Regions from separate parts of the Brevibacillus sp. NRS-1366 genome, predicted to be linked through region 2. Evidence: riboswitches for the same ligand, from Rfam matches in the RefSeq annotation. Region 2 holds a riboswitch; the other holds the start of a gene.
What was found. Region 2 has a riboswitch for cyclic di-GMP ahead of ACIFQN_RS35090 (GNAT family N-acetyltransferase). Riboswitches for the same ligand answer to the same signal wherever they lie in the genome.

Region 1 (7,502 bases), on a different contig from region 2:
ACACGGATTTTGATCTTGTCCACCTCACGAACGACAGCATGACTGCATACAAAACCAATATGGATGGTTCCGATGGGTTTGTTGTATATGACAACTATGTTCTGTTTAGAGGCGGGTATGGGAACCACGATACATATACGATATATGAAAGAAAAGCAAATAAAACGTTGAAGAGGATACGAGAGGTAATCTTTTCAGACGGAGGAGTCGAAATAAAAGCAACCTCACTGGATTGCAGAGGCGAACATCTTCTCTTGCTGGATAACAAGATAATCTACCAGATTTCGCTAAGTGAAATCCTGAGAAAGATGTAACGTTTGCCGCAGCACGATCTGGTTATTGGGAGGGCGCGAAATGATGATTTCACAGGAAGCTTGACCGGGGTGCTGGTTAGGCTTTTTGTGTTTGGGAATGGATGCGTTTCACCATGAACATTAAAGATGGAAATAAGTTAGTCTGACTAAATTAGCTAAGGAGATCTCTTCGTGATTTGTGTAAGTTACCCCCGTTGTATAGAATTACATAAAGAAAGATGTTCATCCGGTCCTTAAAGCAAAATTTCAAGTGACTGAACTAAAAAATCCATAATGAACTAAACGGGTTCATTAGTTCATTAAAAACAGCGGCCAGTCTAAGACTTTATTTTCAAGTCCTAGGTGTCCATGCTGAGGAAGAGACAGAAATCAGGTACCAACTTACCAGATTTGCCAAATAAACTTCCGCAGCAATTCCGCCGCGAAGGAACCACCTTTTGATTGCCATTTGTAACGCGGTTAGTCATTTGTGGCATGATGAGCTACATATGTATTGATTCGACTGTGAGAACTGCACATCGATTGGGCTATGAAGTAATAGTACTCAATGAAGCGTGTACCACCAAAGATTTAGTATGGAATGATACAGTGATTCCTGCAAAAACCGTTCATGATACTTTTATGGCATCATTACAAGATACCTTTGCTCAAGCAATGGACACTCGCAGCCTTCGTGACATAATTTAAAGTAAGCACCGGAAGGATGACATGAGCAAGAAGAAAGAATACAAGCAAGAAGGGATCTCGCACGATAAATTTGTTAGCAGCATAAACGCTCAATCTCTTTTTTTAAAAAAAGGCGAAGTTAATTCCATCCTAGATTTTTCGCCCTGTTTCACTTTAACATACTACCCGGTAGTTGAGAAAAACGGCAGTTAAGTATCCGACTGCCGTTTCTTCATGCTTATCGAGCTATCGTGAACATTAACGTAAAGAAGTTACAGTACAAATCGAAGCGTATATACATCTGCTTCAAATTATATGCGCGCTATTATTATCAAATCTTGTGTCATTGGACATGAGACAATTGTAATTCGGATAAGCGGTGATGCAAATATCTTCGCCGATTTGTTGAACAGAATGAATCTTAACGCGTAGCGCGTCATCCATTAATTCTAAATCCGAACCGCCGTACGGCGAGAAGGATTGCCGTCCCCCTAACACTTTGGGAGCAATATAAATCATCCATTTGTCAATAAGGTTGGCTCGAAGGAATGACCCATTTACTTCGCTGCCTCCTTCTACCAGCAGGTCGGTAACACCTCGCTGATATAAGATATCCGATAATGCATGGAGGTCTAGCCCGAAACGGTTCACAGGGACGAACAGAACTTCAATTCCTTTTTGCTGCAGCATGTGTACTCTTTCCGGATCAGAATCCACCTTCGTGACTACCCATGTCTTCGCTACCGAACAATCGGCAACATTGGCATCTTCGGGCAATCTCAAATTCGAGTCTAAGATTACCCGGATGGGATTCTTCCCACTTTCTTCTGGCAGTCTGGTCGTTAGGAGAGGATCATCAGCCAAAACTGTATTAATTCCTACCAATATGGCATCGACTTTGTTTCTCAATTTATGTACTACAAGCTGTGTTTCATCGCACGTAACCCATTTTGAATGCCCCGTTGACGCGGCAATTTTCCCGTCGAGCGTCATTGCTACCTGGGAAATGATAAACGGCCGTCGTTTTGACATATTGTGCACGAATCGTTCATTGAGTATTTCGGCTTCCTTCTCCAATACACCCACTTCAACTTCTATTCCATTCTCTCTCAACAATTGAATGCTTCGTCCGGCCACCTTCGGATTCGGATCCTGCATGGCCACGACAACTCTTGAGACCCCCGAGTTTATGACTAATTCTATACAAGGAGAAGTTTTCCCGAAATGAGAGCTTGGTTCTAGTGTCACATAGAGCGTTGCGCCTTCGGTATATCCTTCAGCCATCTGGAATGCATGCACCTCTGCATGAGGTTCCCCTGCTTTCCTATGAACACCTGCACCGACTACTTGTCCGTCATTGACTATCAGTGCGCCAACGACCGGATTCGGGTTTGTTTTCCCACTGGCCGTACCTGCCAAGTCCAATGCCAGCCTCATAAAATGTTGGTCTGATTTCATATGATTAACACTCTTCATCATAGTTTAGCGGCCTCCAACAAGGAGTCGTAAATATGACCCGATTTTTCGATCTTCGTTGCCAAATACCGTTTATTATGCTCGGATACATCTCCCCAAATGGATATATGATGATCGGTTAAAAGTCCTTTTTCCCGCAAAGACTGTAGCTTTCTAGGATTGTTCGTAATAAGGCTGACTGGTTTTTGCCGCAAGCTTTGGAGTACACGTATGGCTTCTTCATAGGATCGTTGGTCATCTGCGAAGCCAAGACTAAGATTGGCCTCTACTGTATCGCATCCCTCATCTTGCAAAAGATAAGCTAACGATTTGGAGAAAAGCCCAATTCCACGACCCTCGTGATTCGCCAAATAAAAGAGAGCTCCGCTACCGTTTTCAACTATCATGCGCATGGAGTGCCGCAGTTGGTAGCCGCAATCGCATCTTTTACTTCCAAAAATGTCTCCTGTATGGCAAATGCTGTGCATCCGTATCAAGGTATGCTCCTCATTGGCAAAATCACCATATACTAGCACGGAAGACTGTTGATAGGAAGCGAGATCTGCCTGAGATAATGATTCAAGAACATCATTCTTATCCATAAATGAATTGCCTGTATTTAACCAAGTGTACCATTTAAATACGGCTTCATTATCCTCCAATTGCACAGGGAGCCGAACGGGACCAACAAGACCGATGTTGGGACATTCCGACTGTTTAAGAATGGTAAATTTATTGGCTAGCAATTTACTGACCTGGTCCGTATTCATTAATACAACTCCTTGTTTGTTAAGATTTTTATCGATCGATGGTTTGTTTCCCTACTTGAAATTAGGTAAAAAAACGCATTTTAAAAAACACAAAAAGCCCCGGTCTGAATAGACGGAGGCTTCCGTCGTATTCGGTAACTGGCTGGCATAGCGGATGCGCGCGATCCACCTTAGCCCCTGTAGCTTTGCGTCGCCACTTTTCAGTGGGTTTGCCATTATCGTACGATGTCATTGCATAAAATTAATCCCGCGATCATTGTCGAATGTGGGAAAGCAACAACAAATCAGAAACAATCGAAAGAATAGCTTTTGTATCAAGATGATTACTAAAATGAATATAAAATACAATTTCGTGAATTGCAACCAAAATATAGTATGTAGAACTTTTGGAATGTATGGCTTCGCTCGATTGGAGATATACTGAACGTCTTAAAAGTGGCTTTTCTCGAGATTTTTTAGCTTTTGAGAGCTGCTACAATTTCAACAAATTATTTGTCGAGAAATCGAAAATATGAAATATGGATGCGATATAACTAATACTCATTAAACTATCGGGTATCGAGAGCTGAACAAACACAAAAATGGGCTGCCGGTGATAATTCGGCAGCCTTTGTTAAACTAAAGGGCAGTATTATGCAACCGTATCAATCAACTTTACGTAAATCTATGGAGAATGATATTTTTAAAGGAGAAGGTATTGTGAGAGAATCCATTGAAATAATCGTATCCGAGTTTACTATGTTAAATGACGAAGAGAAAAACTTATTATTGACCTGGTTAACAAAGCATTACGGTAAGCATATTGAAATATCATCCACTGGTTTATCTTTGTGTAATCAAGATGATGTAGAAACGATTAGAAATACGCTGAGCGGTCTCATTCTAACAAAGAAATATGTCCCTGATATGCTTGGATCAAGGGAATGGTTAAAAGGTGAAAATTTGCCCCAGAAAATCTAATTTGGTCAAATTAAAGATTGGGCGATTTGAGCTTGGTGGTAAGCATATGACCTGTGAGGATAATGGTTTCAATAGTTAGTATAAGAGGAAGCAATGAAATTATTGCATTGGTGTTTTAATGATGATCCGAAAGGACCATCTGATGAATGGAATTGAGTAGAAGTGACGATGACATTTGAAGATGGAAGTAAGCGGTGGAGTATTCAATGGCTACTGCTGTTTTGATTGTAGGGTCAGACTAATACTTATTTCTAACGTGTTGACTGATCCTTGTCTTTCAAGATTACGCAAAATCCTCATCACGAAATCATGGATGAGGATTTTGTTCAAATCGAAGAATTGTAACAACGTCGGAAGAAAAGCAATTGCTCCATTTTGTAAGGATGAGTGGGGATGGGCGTTAAAAATTCCTATCTAACAATATCCCTGTTTGTTCTGCAATGACACGAGGTGGTACAGGCATTCCATTCCTGAACCACCATTCCACTGTCCCCACGACCGCTGCCCCAAAAAATTGAAGAATAACAACTTCACTTAAGCCTTGATTTTTTCCTTCGGTTACATCTACTTCAACCTTGTACTCTTGAACGACTAAATCAAGGAATCGACTACGGAAATAAGCTGCACTTTTCGTGTTTAGCATTGTTGAAAAGAACAAATGATTGTCCGCAAAGTATTCAAACCAAACATAATTTCCTTCTTTGAAAGTCATATCAGATGCAGAATGGCAAAGTTCACGGAGATTGCTTATGTGTTCTTCGATAATCTTATCAAGCAAGTCATATTTATCCATGTAGTGGAGATAGATTGTTCCTCGATTAACGTTTGCCCTGTCGGAAATATCCCGGTTTGTAATGTCATCAAAGTTTTTTTCAGCCATCAGTTCAAGAATTGCTTTCTTGATTGCTGCTTGAGATTTGAGTACCCTTCTATCCACTTTAGTCATTTCTAAAGTCCCCTCTTAGATAATCGGCAATTATTGATGGTTTGTTGAGTAATCCACACATCGGGAGGAACTGATTATTGCAAGCATTTTGTATCCGTTTAGAATTATAAACGCGAGTTGATTAAACAATCAATGTTCATTTTGTTCAGAAATACAGGAAACATTATGTCCGAGCTAGACACTTATAAATCAGGAGGATGCAACTCATGGTCACATGGTCGAAAATCACTACAACCTCATATATCGTGAAGATGAGAGGGAGATGCTGCCACTTTGTAAAGAGGAAAACATTGGAGTAATTTCATTTAGTCCGCTTGCATCAGGAAGAATGTAGGCATCAATGAGATGATCATTCGTCCAACAGCTCAAGTTGGTTAATAAATAATAAAAATAAAAGAAAGTAGGGATAAAAAAATGAAGAACGAAAACTTAAGCAATAGCACAATTTTCCCGTTGGGTCAAAAAGTAGAACAATACTTTATCGGTGACGCATACTTACAAATGGTGTTTACCGATCCAACACCACTCAATACAGCTATCGGGAATGTAACCTTTGCTCCAGGTGCTCGCAATAACTGGCACTCTCATCACGCCGGGCAAGTGTTGTTAGTTACTGGTGGTGAGGGTTGGTATCAAGAAGAAGGAAAACCGGCTCAATTACTCAAAACAGGTGATGTGGTAAACATTCCGCCTAATGTGAAACATTGGCATGGGGCAACGAAAGATAGCTGGTTTGTACACTTAGCACTTACACCAGGGCCAACAGATTGGTTAGAACCCGTAACCGATGAAGAATATATCAATCTCAAGTAAATGAAAATAACAGACAGAAACGGTAGCCCAATCACGGCTGCCGTTATTTTTCGCCCATTCGTCGGTGAACTACTGGATCGGTTCGGCAGGTGTCTGTTCATCTTTTGGGGACTGCTGTTGTTCACATTTTATTATACGGGATCTCGTCCCAACCAGCCTCAAACATGTTTCTACAAGTAGGGGGTAAACAGTTTAGCGGACGGGGTCAATGCCCCACGGGCAGGGACGTTCTTGTTATACATGAGCTATAGACTTCTCCCTAACAAAACCCCGACTTGTTTGGCCATAACTTGATACGGTATCCCATTCGAATCCACAACTCAATTACCCCTACATAGGCGTTCCCAGCATATTGCAGCAGAACATCTTCACTTAATTCAGTATTCCTGCCGCTTTCTCTGTCAATCTCACCTTTGAATCCTTCAATAAAAGAAGCAAAAAGCCGAGATCTGAAAGATGATGGGGTCCCTTTACTTGCTAACATGGTCGAAAAAATAAATAATTTTCCGCAAAATATTCAAAATAAGGTACAAACTTTTCCCCAATCCATGATAAATAGCCGAGAAAGGGAGGATTTGAATGATTGGACGTTTCATTTGTGCTGATGGATGTCAATCATCAAGAAAATATCCGTCAAGCAGCAATTCCCCTCATGCAAAAACAATGCTGAACTGCTCCAAGAACTCTTAAGCAAGCTGCTGAATCTATCCTTTGGGTTAGCGACGATTGGACCTGAAGGACCTAACGGGGAATTCTTCAGAGATGGAAAACGAGTCGATTGGTAACAATAAGCATGATTGATTTGATGTTCGTGTGGTTTGTTGGTACCGTTTGACCAGTAGTCTGCGGTTCGTACGTGGAGAAGTGAAGAGAAGATAGGGGATAAATTATGAAAGTTGAAGGAAATAACTTGCTTGTATTTCTTTTGACGACGGGTGTGTTTGGCATTTTAAATACTGAAATGGGTGTCATTGGTATATTACCGTTAATTGCCGATCACTTTCATGTAAGTATATCCAGCGCAGGGTTAGTCGTAAGTCTTTTTGCGCTTGTTGTTGCAATATCTGGTCCAACTATGCCTATTTTGTTTTCAAGCCTGAATCGTAAGACGACCATGTTACTTGTACTCGGTGTTTTCATTTTGGGTAACGTTGTCTCCGCATTCACATCAAACTTTACCGTATTATTAATCGCTCGTGATCCCAGCCATTTTCCACCCGATTTATGTGTCATTAGCTTTTACGGTAGCTGCCACATCGGTTAGTAAGGAAGAAGCCCCCAAAGCGGTTTCCAAAATATTTATTGGCGTATCGGCAGGGATGGTACTTGGTGTGCCTGTCACTAGCTTAATTGCCACTGAAACCTCTTTAAGCATGGCAATGTTATTCTTCGCTATTGTGAATGCTGTCGTATTCATAACCACACTCCTCTTTGTACCGTCAATGCCTGTTAGTGAAAAACTATCTTACGGTGCACAATTAAGCGTACTAAAAAAATCAATTACCTGGCTATCCGTTGCCGGGGTCATTTTTATGAATGGAGCCGTTTTCGGCGTTTATAGTTACCTTACGGAGTATC
Region 2 (7,502 bases):
CGATGAAAAGTTTGAATCCTCTAGGGAAACATCTAAAAGAAAACCGCCCCTATCGAGAGGCGGTTCGTCGTTATTTACTTAATGCAGACTTCTAAGCTGATGCTCGATTTTTTCGAATCCGCCAGAGACCTTGACGACCTCTTCCTTCTGCTCGGAAACCAGCACCAGGACTTCTTCCAGTCCTTCTTTGTTCTTGTCTGTAATATCCGCATTGATTTCGACCTTCGCGCTTACTTCCTGGATCATACTGTGCACGTTGACGATGAACTCCTGCAAGTTTTTAGTCTTGTCAGCAAAGTCTTTCATATAGCTGTCGACATTGGTGAACATCTCTTGAACCTCGTGGATTCCCTCACTGTTTTTCTCAAAGGAAACTTGGGATTCGGAGATCATGTCGGAGACGCGTTTCATTTTTGCGCGAATGTTCATCAAGAGAGTAGCGATAGATTCAGAGGACATTTTGGATGATTCAGCGAGCTTGCGTACTTCATCAGCCACGACTGCGAATCCTCGCCCATGCTCTCCAGCCCTGGACGCTTCAATGGTTGCATTGAGTGCCAGAAGATTCGTCTGCGCCGAAATATCGGAAATCGTTTGAATGATTTTTTCAATCGACGCTGTTTCCTGATACAGCTCTTGAATCAGGCTGTTTGTGCCTTGGATGTCTGTAATGAACCGTTCGAAATCACTGCCAATATTCTCGATGCGTTTTCCGCTTTCATGTGTCGCTTCTTTCGTAGATTCCACATACTCGTGCATGGCGGTTACCGACCGCGTCATGTCTTCTACGCGAACGTTTGTAGAATTCATTTCATCACGCAATTCATTCGTGTTGTCTGTTTGTACAACAAACGATTGAAGTATCTCTTGGAGGGAAGTAACGCTCTCAACCGCGCGGATATTCACTCCATCTGTGAGCCTGTTCAAATTCTCTTGGTACTCTTGGACAGATTGCAGAGAATGATTGATCTGGTCAAGCACGCGTTGCAGCGATTCCTTCGATTCGATGGCCTCCTGCTTTTTCTGTTCGCTTTCTTCCTGCAGTTTGTTGTTGAAAACGGCATGCATCATACTGGTAACGGAAACAAAGCAGAAGGTAAGGAGGTAGTATAGCAAATCAACGGGAGAAGTAGAATGAAATATCGCTTCGCCCTGTGTAAAGAAATAGTAGGACACGATTCCCAGAGTTGCTACAATCGTCATAATATTAATCAGCTTGTCCTGGTATATCCCCATCACAGCAACGAAGAACATCACTGTCATAACATTGGTCATGTAGGGATCGAGTTGTAACACCACGAACATGAAGATGCCAATTACGGCAAAGTTGAAAAACTTCATAAAGGTCGCCATTTTGTCCTTTAGACTCGGGCGATTAGAGATGTAAGTGAAAGGCGCCAAAACGCCGTACAAAATACCGAGAACGGTCAGTACAAAGGGAAGCGGAACACCCACAATGAGGTTTATCATTTGTACGACTGTAATAATGCTCGCAAATACGGTAACAACCCAATTATTTCGTCTTCTTAATAGATCCATATCAACCCACTACCTCGACTTTTATTTGTGAAAACAACGGTGTGTACCATGAATAGTTAGGATGTTCTTTATTTAGATAGACTTCTTCTAGATGGAATAGCGTGGGGATGGCGTCTGCCCCTTTATAAAAGATCATATCTTTGACTTGAGTTGCCTTGATGTGATATCGGTTGTTGATTTTTTGGAAAAAGGTCGGGTCAGCAATACCGACAGCATGTGTGTAGCCATGCTTTTCTGCATAATCAATCATCAGAGAAATACCTCTGTGCCCGAGTTGTCCGCGATATTTTGGAAGAACAGCGAGACTATCTAACTCCATCACTTTCATCTCTTTCTTCAAGACATCCTGGAACAACGAACGAATAAACGGATTCGATTTCGAATGAGGCGTGAACTCATACGTCCCACCAAATTCTCCATCGTCCGCCTTCAAAAGGTACAAATCTGAACCATCTTTTGCATATTCCATGTCGAATCCCATGGAATCCCAGACCGTTTTTTTGATCTGATGAAATAATGCTAAAGACTCTGCTGAATCAACTTGTTTATACATCTGTTTCCACTCCAATATTGATAGCCGTTCTCATTTCTGCTGAAGTTGAAGCTGCAGAAACGGATGACTTTATATTTGAAACCTCTCGCATCTTTGCTACTCTGTTAAAATAAACGGGGTAAATTGGAAGCTGCCGAAGAAAGCATAGCATTCTCCTTTCCACTTTTAACTAAGGGAAATAAAAAAAGTTATTCCACAAAATGGAACAACCACCCGATCTCACCAACATCTAAAATTAGGCACTATGATGTATGGTAACCCGGCGATCATGGTCAAAGACTGTAGACCCGTGGTTTTGCGTCCCCACCTTTCGATGGATTTGCCCTTTTCATTTCGATGAAGAAAATTGTAAACGAATGTCGAAATATGAAAAATAGTATCCAAAATATAGAGTCTTGTCAAGTTTTGGTAGGTAATCTTGACCAACTCTTCATAAATCTGAGTAATCGACCAAGCCCTTCTTATCCATTAGAACAGAGCCTCTAGAACTAGAATCCGAGGCTCACATTGTGTATTTTTCTTTTTCCCTCCCCGCCTACAGCTTGATTGACAAATCATCCCCCCTGAATTTATAGTGGGTATAACAATAACCACTAAGAGGTCCGTATGGAAGATATTTATAAAGAACTGCAAAAGCTGGGCTTTTCCCAGTACGAATGCAAAGCGTACATCAGTCTCCTGAAGAACTCCCCAATCACTGGCTATGAAATCAGCAAACGCTCCGGTGTCCCACGCTCGATGATCTACGAAGTAATCGGGAAGCTGCTCGATAAAGGGGCAGTTCATACGGTACCTACGGAGCCCGTGACCTATGCGCCTTTGCCAGCGAAAGACTTGATCGGAAGACTGCGAAACAATTTCGAACAGTCGTTTGATTATTTGGAAAGAAAGCTCTCCGCGCTGGAAAGTGAACAAGAGGTAGATGTCATTCGGCGCATCAGCAGTGATGAGCATGTATTAATGGAAATAACGGAGATGATCGATCAGGCGAAAGAGGAAATTTGGTTGTCTATTTGGGAGCCGCAAGTAGCGTTTATCCAGGAACGGATAGATCGACGCGTCAAAGAAGGTATACCTGTCTTTTCCGTTCTATTTGGAAAAGTCGAGACACAAGTGGGGATAACATACCATCACGACTATATGTCTCCTGAAGTAGCCGAGGAACGGATGGGCGGTCATTTGACGATTGTAGCTCGGGACAAGGAAGAAGTATTGATCGCAAACTTCGGGCCGAACATGGCGGCGTGGGCAGTAAAAACGCAAGACCCTGCTCTGGTTCTGGTAGCTATCGAATATATTCGCCATGACATCATGTTCGCAGAAGTAACCAAGGTGCTTGGCCCAGAAAAGGTAGAAGCACTCTGGAGAAAGAAGCCTGATCTTTATCATGTTGTGACAGGCAAACGGTTCAGTTAATTGGGCCGTATTTTCTTCCGGTTTTTCATAGTCGTTATGTTTCTAACATCTAGTGAGTATAAGAGGAGAAGAGGGGTAGCAGGGTGAGTCAGGAAGAGCTTCAGTTGAAATCATTTTCGACCTCCAATGAGGAAGGCAGTTTTATCCAGGGCGTAAAAGACTGTATTCCGACCTTACTCGGGTATTTGAGTATTGGATTTGCTGCGGGTGTTTTGGAAAAGACGGCAGGACTTTCCATCATGGAGATTACGCTCCTCAGTGTTCTTTTGTATGCAGGCTCCGCGCAGTTCATTGCGGCCGGGATGATCGCTGCAGGGAGTTCAGCTACGGCGATTATGATCACCATCTTCTTTGTGAATTTGCGTCATATTTTACTTAGCGCCGCGCTTTCTCCGTATTTTCGTCATCTATCGGTATTCAAAAATATGCTCGTGGGCTCTCTTTTGACGGATGAAACGTTTGGGGTCGCCATTAATGAAGCTGCGAAAAAGAAACACATCCACGAAAAATGGATGCATGGCTTAAATCTGACGGCGTATCTCAATTGGATTATCGCAAATATTGCAGGTGCCTACTTCGGGCAATGGATTGCAAACCCGGAACGGTTCGGTCTGGACTTTGCTTTGCCAGCGATGTTTATTGGGCTATTGGTACTGGCGATCGTCAGTCGTAAAAGAATCAAGCTGGATGTTGTGGTAGCGATCTGTGCAGTCATTATTGCTGTCGGTGTGACGATTGTGTATCCTGGCAATTTGGGTGTCATTGTAGCTACAGTAGTCGCTTCTACGATTGGGATGGTGATTGATAAATGGAAGTGAGATGGGACATCTTTTTGATCATTTTAGGGTCTGCCCTGGTGACATTCCTGCCTCGGGTATTGCCGCTCATGGTACTCAGTCGAATGGAACTGCCCGATTGGGGAATCCGCTGGCTTAACTATGTTCCTATTTCTGTGATGGCTGCATTGGTTGGACAAGAGCTGCTCTTGCATGATGGACAGCTTGCCCCTCTTTTTACCAATCTGGAACTGATGGCAGCCATTCCTACCTTCCTTGTTGCCATCATGACCAGAAGCTTGCTCGGCACCGTGGTAGCAGGGATGATTTCCATTATGATTTTACGATATTTCCTGTAAGCGGGAATAAGGTGGAAACATTCCTCTATATGCTTAAGATAGGAAGATAGAGTGAGAGCAGGAAGGTGACGAAATGACAGTAGAGGAAGTCATGCAAAAGCTCGAAGCGATGGGGACGGAGCAAACGAAAAAGACTTTTCTTCGTCACGGAGCCAAGGAACCTTTTTTTGGAGTAAAAATCGGCGATATGAAAAAGCTGGTGAAAGAAGTGAAGCGTGATCAAAGTCTCGCGCTCGCATTATATGACACGGGTAACCATGACGCTATGTATTTGGCCGGCCTCGCTGTCGACCCCAAAAGCATGTCAAAAGAGCGGTTGCGCAGTTGGGCTCAGCAAGCATACTGGTACGCGCTTGCCGAGTACACGGTAGCAAACGTAGCGGCGGAAAGCGATTTTGCCATGGAGCTGGCGAGAGAATGGCTGGAAGCAAAAGAAGAGATGATCGCTGTGTGTGGCTGGAATACCTATTCCAATTATGTATCTATTACCGCTGATGAAAAGCTTGATCTAGACGAAATCAAGCGCCTGCTCCAGCGCGTAAAAGAAACGATTCATGAGGAAAGAAACCGTGTGCGTTATGTGATGAATCAATTTGTGATCTCCATAGGCGCATACGTCCCAGCTCTACACGCCGAGGCCCTCGAAGTCGCAAACGCGATCGGCAAAGTCCACGTCGATGTCGGCCAAACCGCCTGCAAAGTCCCGTTGGCGACGGATTACATCCGAAAAATAGAAGAACGAGGCAAAATCGGCCAAAAGAGAAAAACATGTATGTGCTAAAACCTTGATGTAGAAAACGTGGGAGTTCATTCCTACGTTTTTTTCGTTCTAAAAGAGCACATCCCAGGATAAGCTTTCAAAACGCTATTATTTACCCAAAAAAGAAATCTTCAAAAACTCACAGCTAGTGAGAGGAAAACGGAGAAATAAGCGAAAGGTCTTTGGGACCCCTACCAAGGCGGAATGGAAAAAACGAAACACGCTCGTAAGCGTCCACCTCTGAGAAGCCTTCTAGAATCCTCTACTTTGGACGCGGTTTCGTTTTTGGAATGGAGCCGACAGGGATGACCCAGAAAAGGGGCCCAAGAACCTGGAGCGTTTTCTCCGTTTTCCTCTCCTCCACTACAGCCCCAGTCAAACGAGTCCTTTTCCCCACCAACTGTTTGGAATTTATTGCAGAGTCACTTTTTTTAGGAGATTATCGACTCTTTTCTCATGATGTGCTATCATGATAACTTGTTAACGTATTACCACTTTATCAGACTAAAAAGATAGAATAATGATCTAGGGGGATTAAAATGAAAAAATTTGCACTGATGTCTTTGCTCATGGGAGCTATGCTTTCGTTGGTTGTAGGGTGTTCCAGCTCGAATACGGGTGCTTCTGGCAACAAACTCGTTGTGGGCATCGACGATAAGTTCGCGCCAATGGGTTTTCGTGATGAGAAAAACGAGCTGGTTGGCTTCGATATTGATTATGCACGGGCTGCTGGCGAAAAAATGGGGAAAGAAATAGTCTTTCAACCAATCGACTGGAGCTCCAAAGAATCTGAACTGAACAGCGGTCGTATCGACCTGATCTGGAATGGATATACAATTACAGACGAGCGTAAAGAAAAGGTTTTGTTCACCAAGCCTTATTTGAAAAATGCGCAAGTCGTTGTGACATTAGCCAAGTCCGACATGAGCAAAATGGCTGATTTGGCGGGCAAAGTTGTCGGTCTGCAAAAGCTTTCTTCTGCAGCCGACGCACTGGATGCCAACGAGATCAAAAACCAGGTCAAAACCATTACTGAGTTTCCCGATAACGTCCTAGCCCTCAGTGATTTGAAAATCGGACGCATCGACGCTGTCGTCATTGACCAGGTGGTAGCCGATTACTATATGTCCAAAGATCAAGGCACCTTCAAGTTTTTGGATGAGTCACTTGCACCAGAGGAATATGGAATTGGTGTCAAAAAAGGAAACGAAGCGTTATTAAATGAATTGCAAAAAGCGTTGGATACCATAAATCAAGATGGAACTGCCGCAAAAATATCGGAGAAATGGTTTGGCGAGGATCGCGTATTGAAATAGAAACAACGATGGCTTCGCCGAAGTGACGGCGAAGCCACGCTTTTATCCATGCGCAATCAGCCAGGGCATCGCCTGCGCCATCGTCAGTGGTGGACAAAAACCAAGTTATCCGAAAATAGGAGCATACGCATATGAGTTTAGATTATATCATCACGATTACCAAGCCCATGCTAGAAGGGGCGCAGATGACGGTGCTTTTGTTCCTCATCGCAATTCTGGTTTCCATCCCATTGGGCTTTATGATTACCATGATGGCGAATAGCAGCACCAAAGGGCTTGCCTGGTTTGCGAATACGTACATTTATGTAATGAGAGGAACGCCTCTCTTGTTGCAGTTGTTGTTCATCTGTTTTGGTCTGCCGCTTTTGCCTTTCGTGGGTGAATATTTGGTGATGGACCGTTTTGTCGCTGCCTGTGTAGGCTTTGTTCTGAACTATGCCGCTTACTTTGCGGAGATTTTCAGAGGGGGACTCCTCGCGATCGACAAAGGCCAATATGAAGCGGCGCAGGTGCTTGGCTTTAGCAAATGGCAGACAACGACCAAGATTATCCTGCCGCAAATGTTTCGTGTTGCACTGCCTGCTGTCGCGAATGAATCGATCACCCTGGTAAAGGATACGGCATTGCTTTATGCAGTTGCTGTTCCCGAGCTGCTTCATTTTGCACAGACGGCAGTGAATCGTGACTTTACTATTGTTCCTTTTTTTATTGCAGGCGTGATTTATTTAATCATGACTCTGTTATTGACTCTGTTTTTTAAGTGGCTGGAAAAAAGGTTCAAAT

Region 1: it holds a riboswitch for cyclic di-GMP, as region 2 does, so the genes downstream of both, ACIFQN_RS03270 (GTP cyclohydrolase II) here and ACIFQN_RS35090 (GNAT family N-acetyltransferase) in region 2, are expected to answer to the same signal.

The regions. Positions count from the first base shown of each region.
Region 1 is NZ_JBITPN010000005.1:37,445-44,946, reverse strand. Features, by position in the region: gene ACIFQN_RS03280 (isochorismatase family protein) at 756-1,001, shown strand; gene ribD (bifunctional diaminohydroxyphosphoribosylaminopyrimidine deaminase/5-amino-6-(5-phosphoribosylamino)uracil reductase RibD) at 1,287-2,456, opposite strand; gene ACIFQN_RS03270 (GTP cyclohydrolase II) at 2,456-3,205, opposite strand; cyclic di-GMP riboswitch class I at 3,336-3,429, opposite strand; gene ACIFQN_RS03265 (hypothetical protein) at 3,839-4,165, shown strand; gene ACIFQN_RS03260 (TetR/AcrR family transcriptional regulator) at 4,566-5,111, opposite strand; partial or broken gene ACIFQN_RS03255 (aldo/keto reductase) at 5,329-5,442, shown strand; gene ACIFQN_RS03250 (cupin domain-containing protein) at 5,526-5,924, shown strand; partial or broken gene ACIFQN_RS03245 (TetR-like C-terminal domain-containing protein) at 6,170-6,458, opposite strand; partial or broken gene ACIFQN_RS03240 (MFS transporter) at 6,814-7,502, shown strand, end outside.
Region 2 is NZ_JBITPN010000067.1:828-8,329, reverse strand. Features, by position in the region: gene ACIFQN_RS35095 (methyl-accepting chemotaxis protein) at 79-1,539, opposite strand; gene ACIFQN_RS35090 (GNAT family N-acetyltransferase) at 1,541-2,092, opposite strand; cyclic di-GMP riboswitch class I at 2,343-2,426, opposite strand; gene ACIFQN_RS35085 (TrmB family transcriptional regulator) at 2,699-3,508, shown strand; gene ACIFQN_RS35080 (AzlC family ABC transporter permease) at 3,592-4,326, shown strand; gene ACIFQN_RS35075 (AzlD domain-containing protein) at 4,317-4,643, shown strand; gene ACIFQN_RS35070 (DNA alkylation repair protein) at 4,717-5,424, shown strand; gene ACIFQN_RS35065 (amino acid ABC transporter substrate-binding protein) at 5,943-6,719, shown strand; gene ACIFQN_RS35060 (amino acid ABC transporter permease) at 6,851-7,502, shown strand, end outside.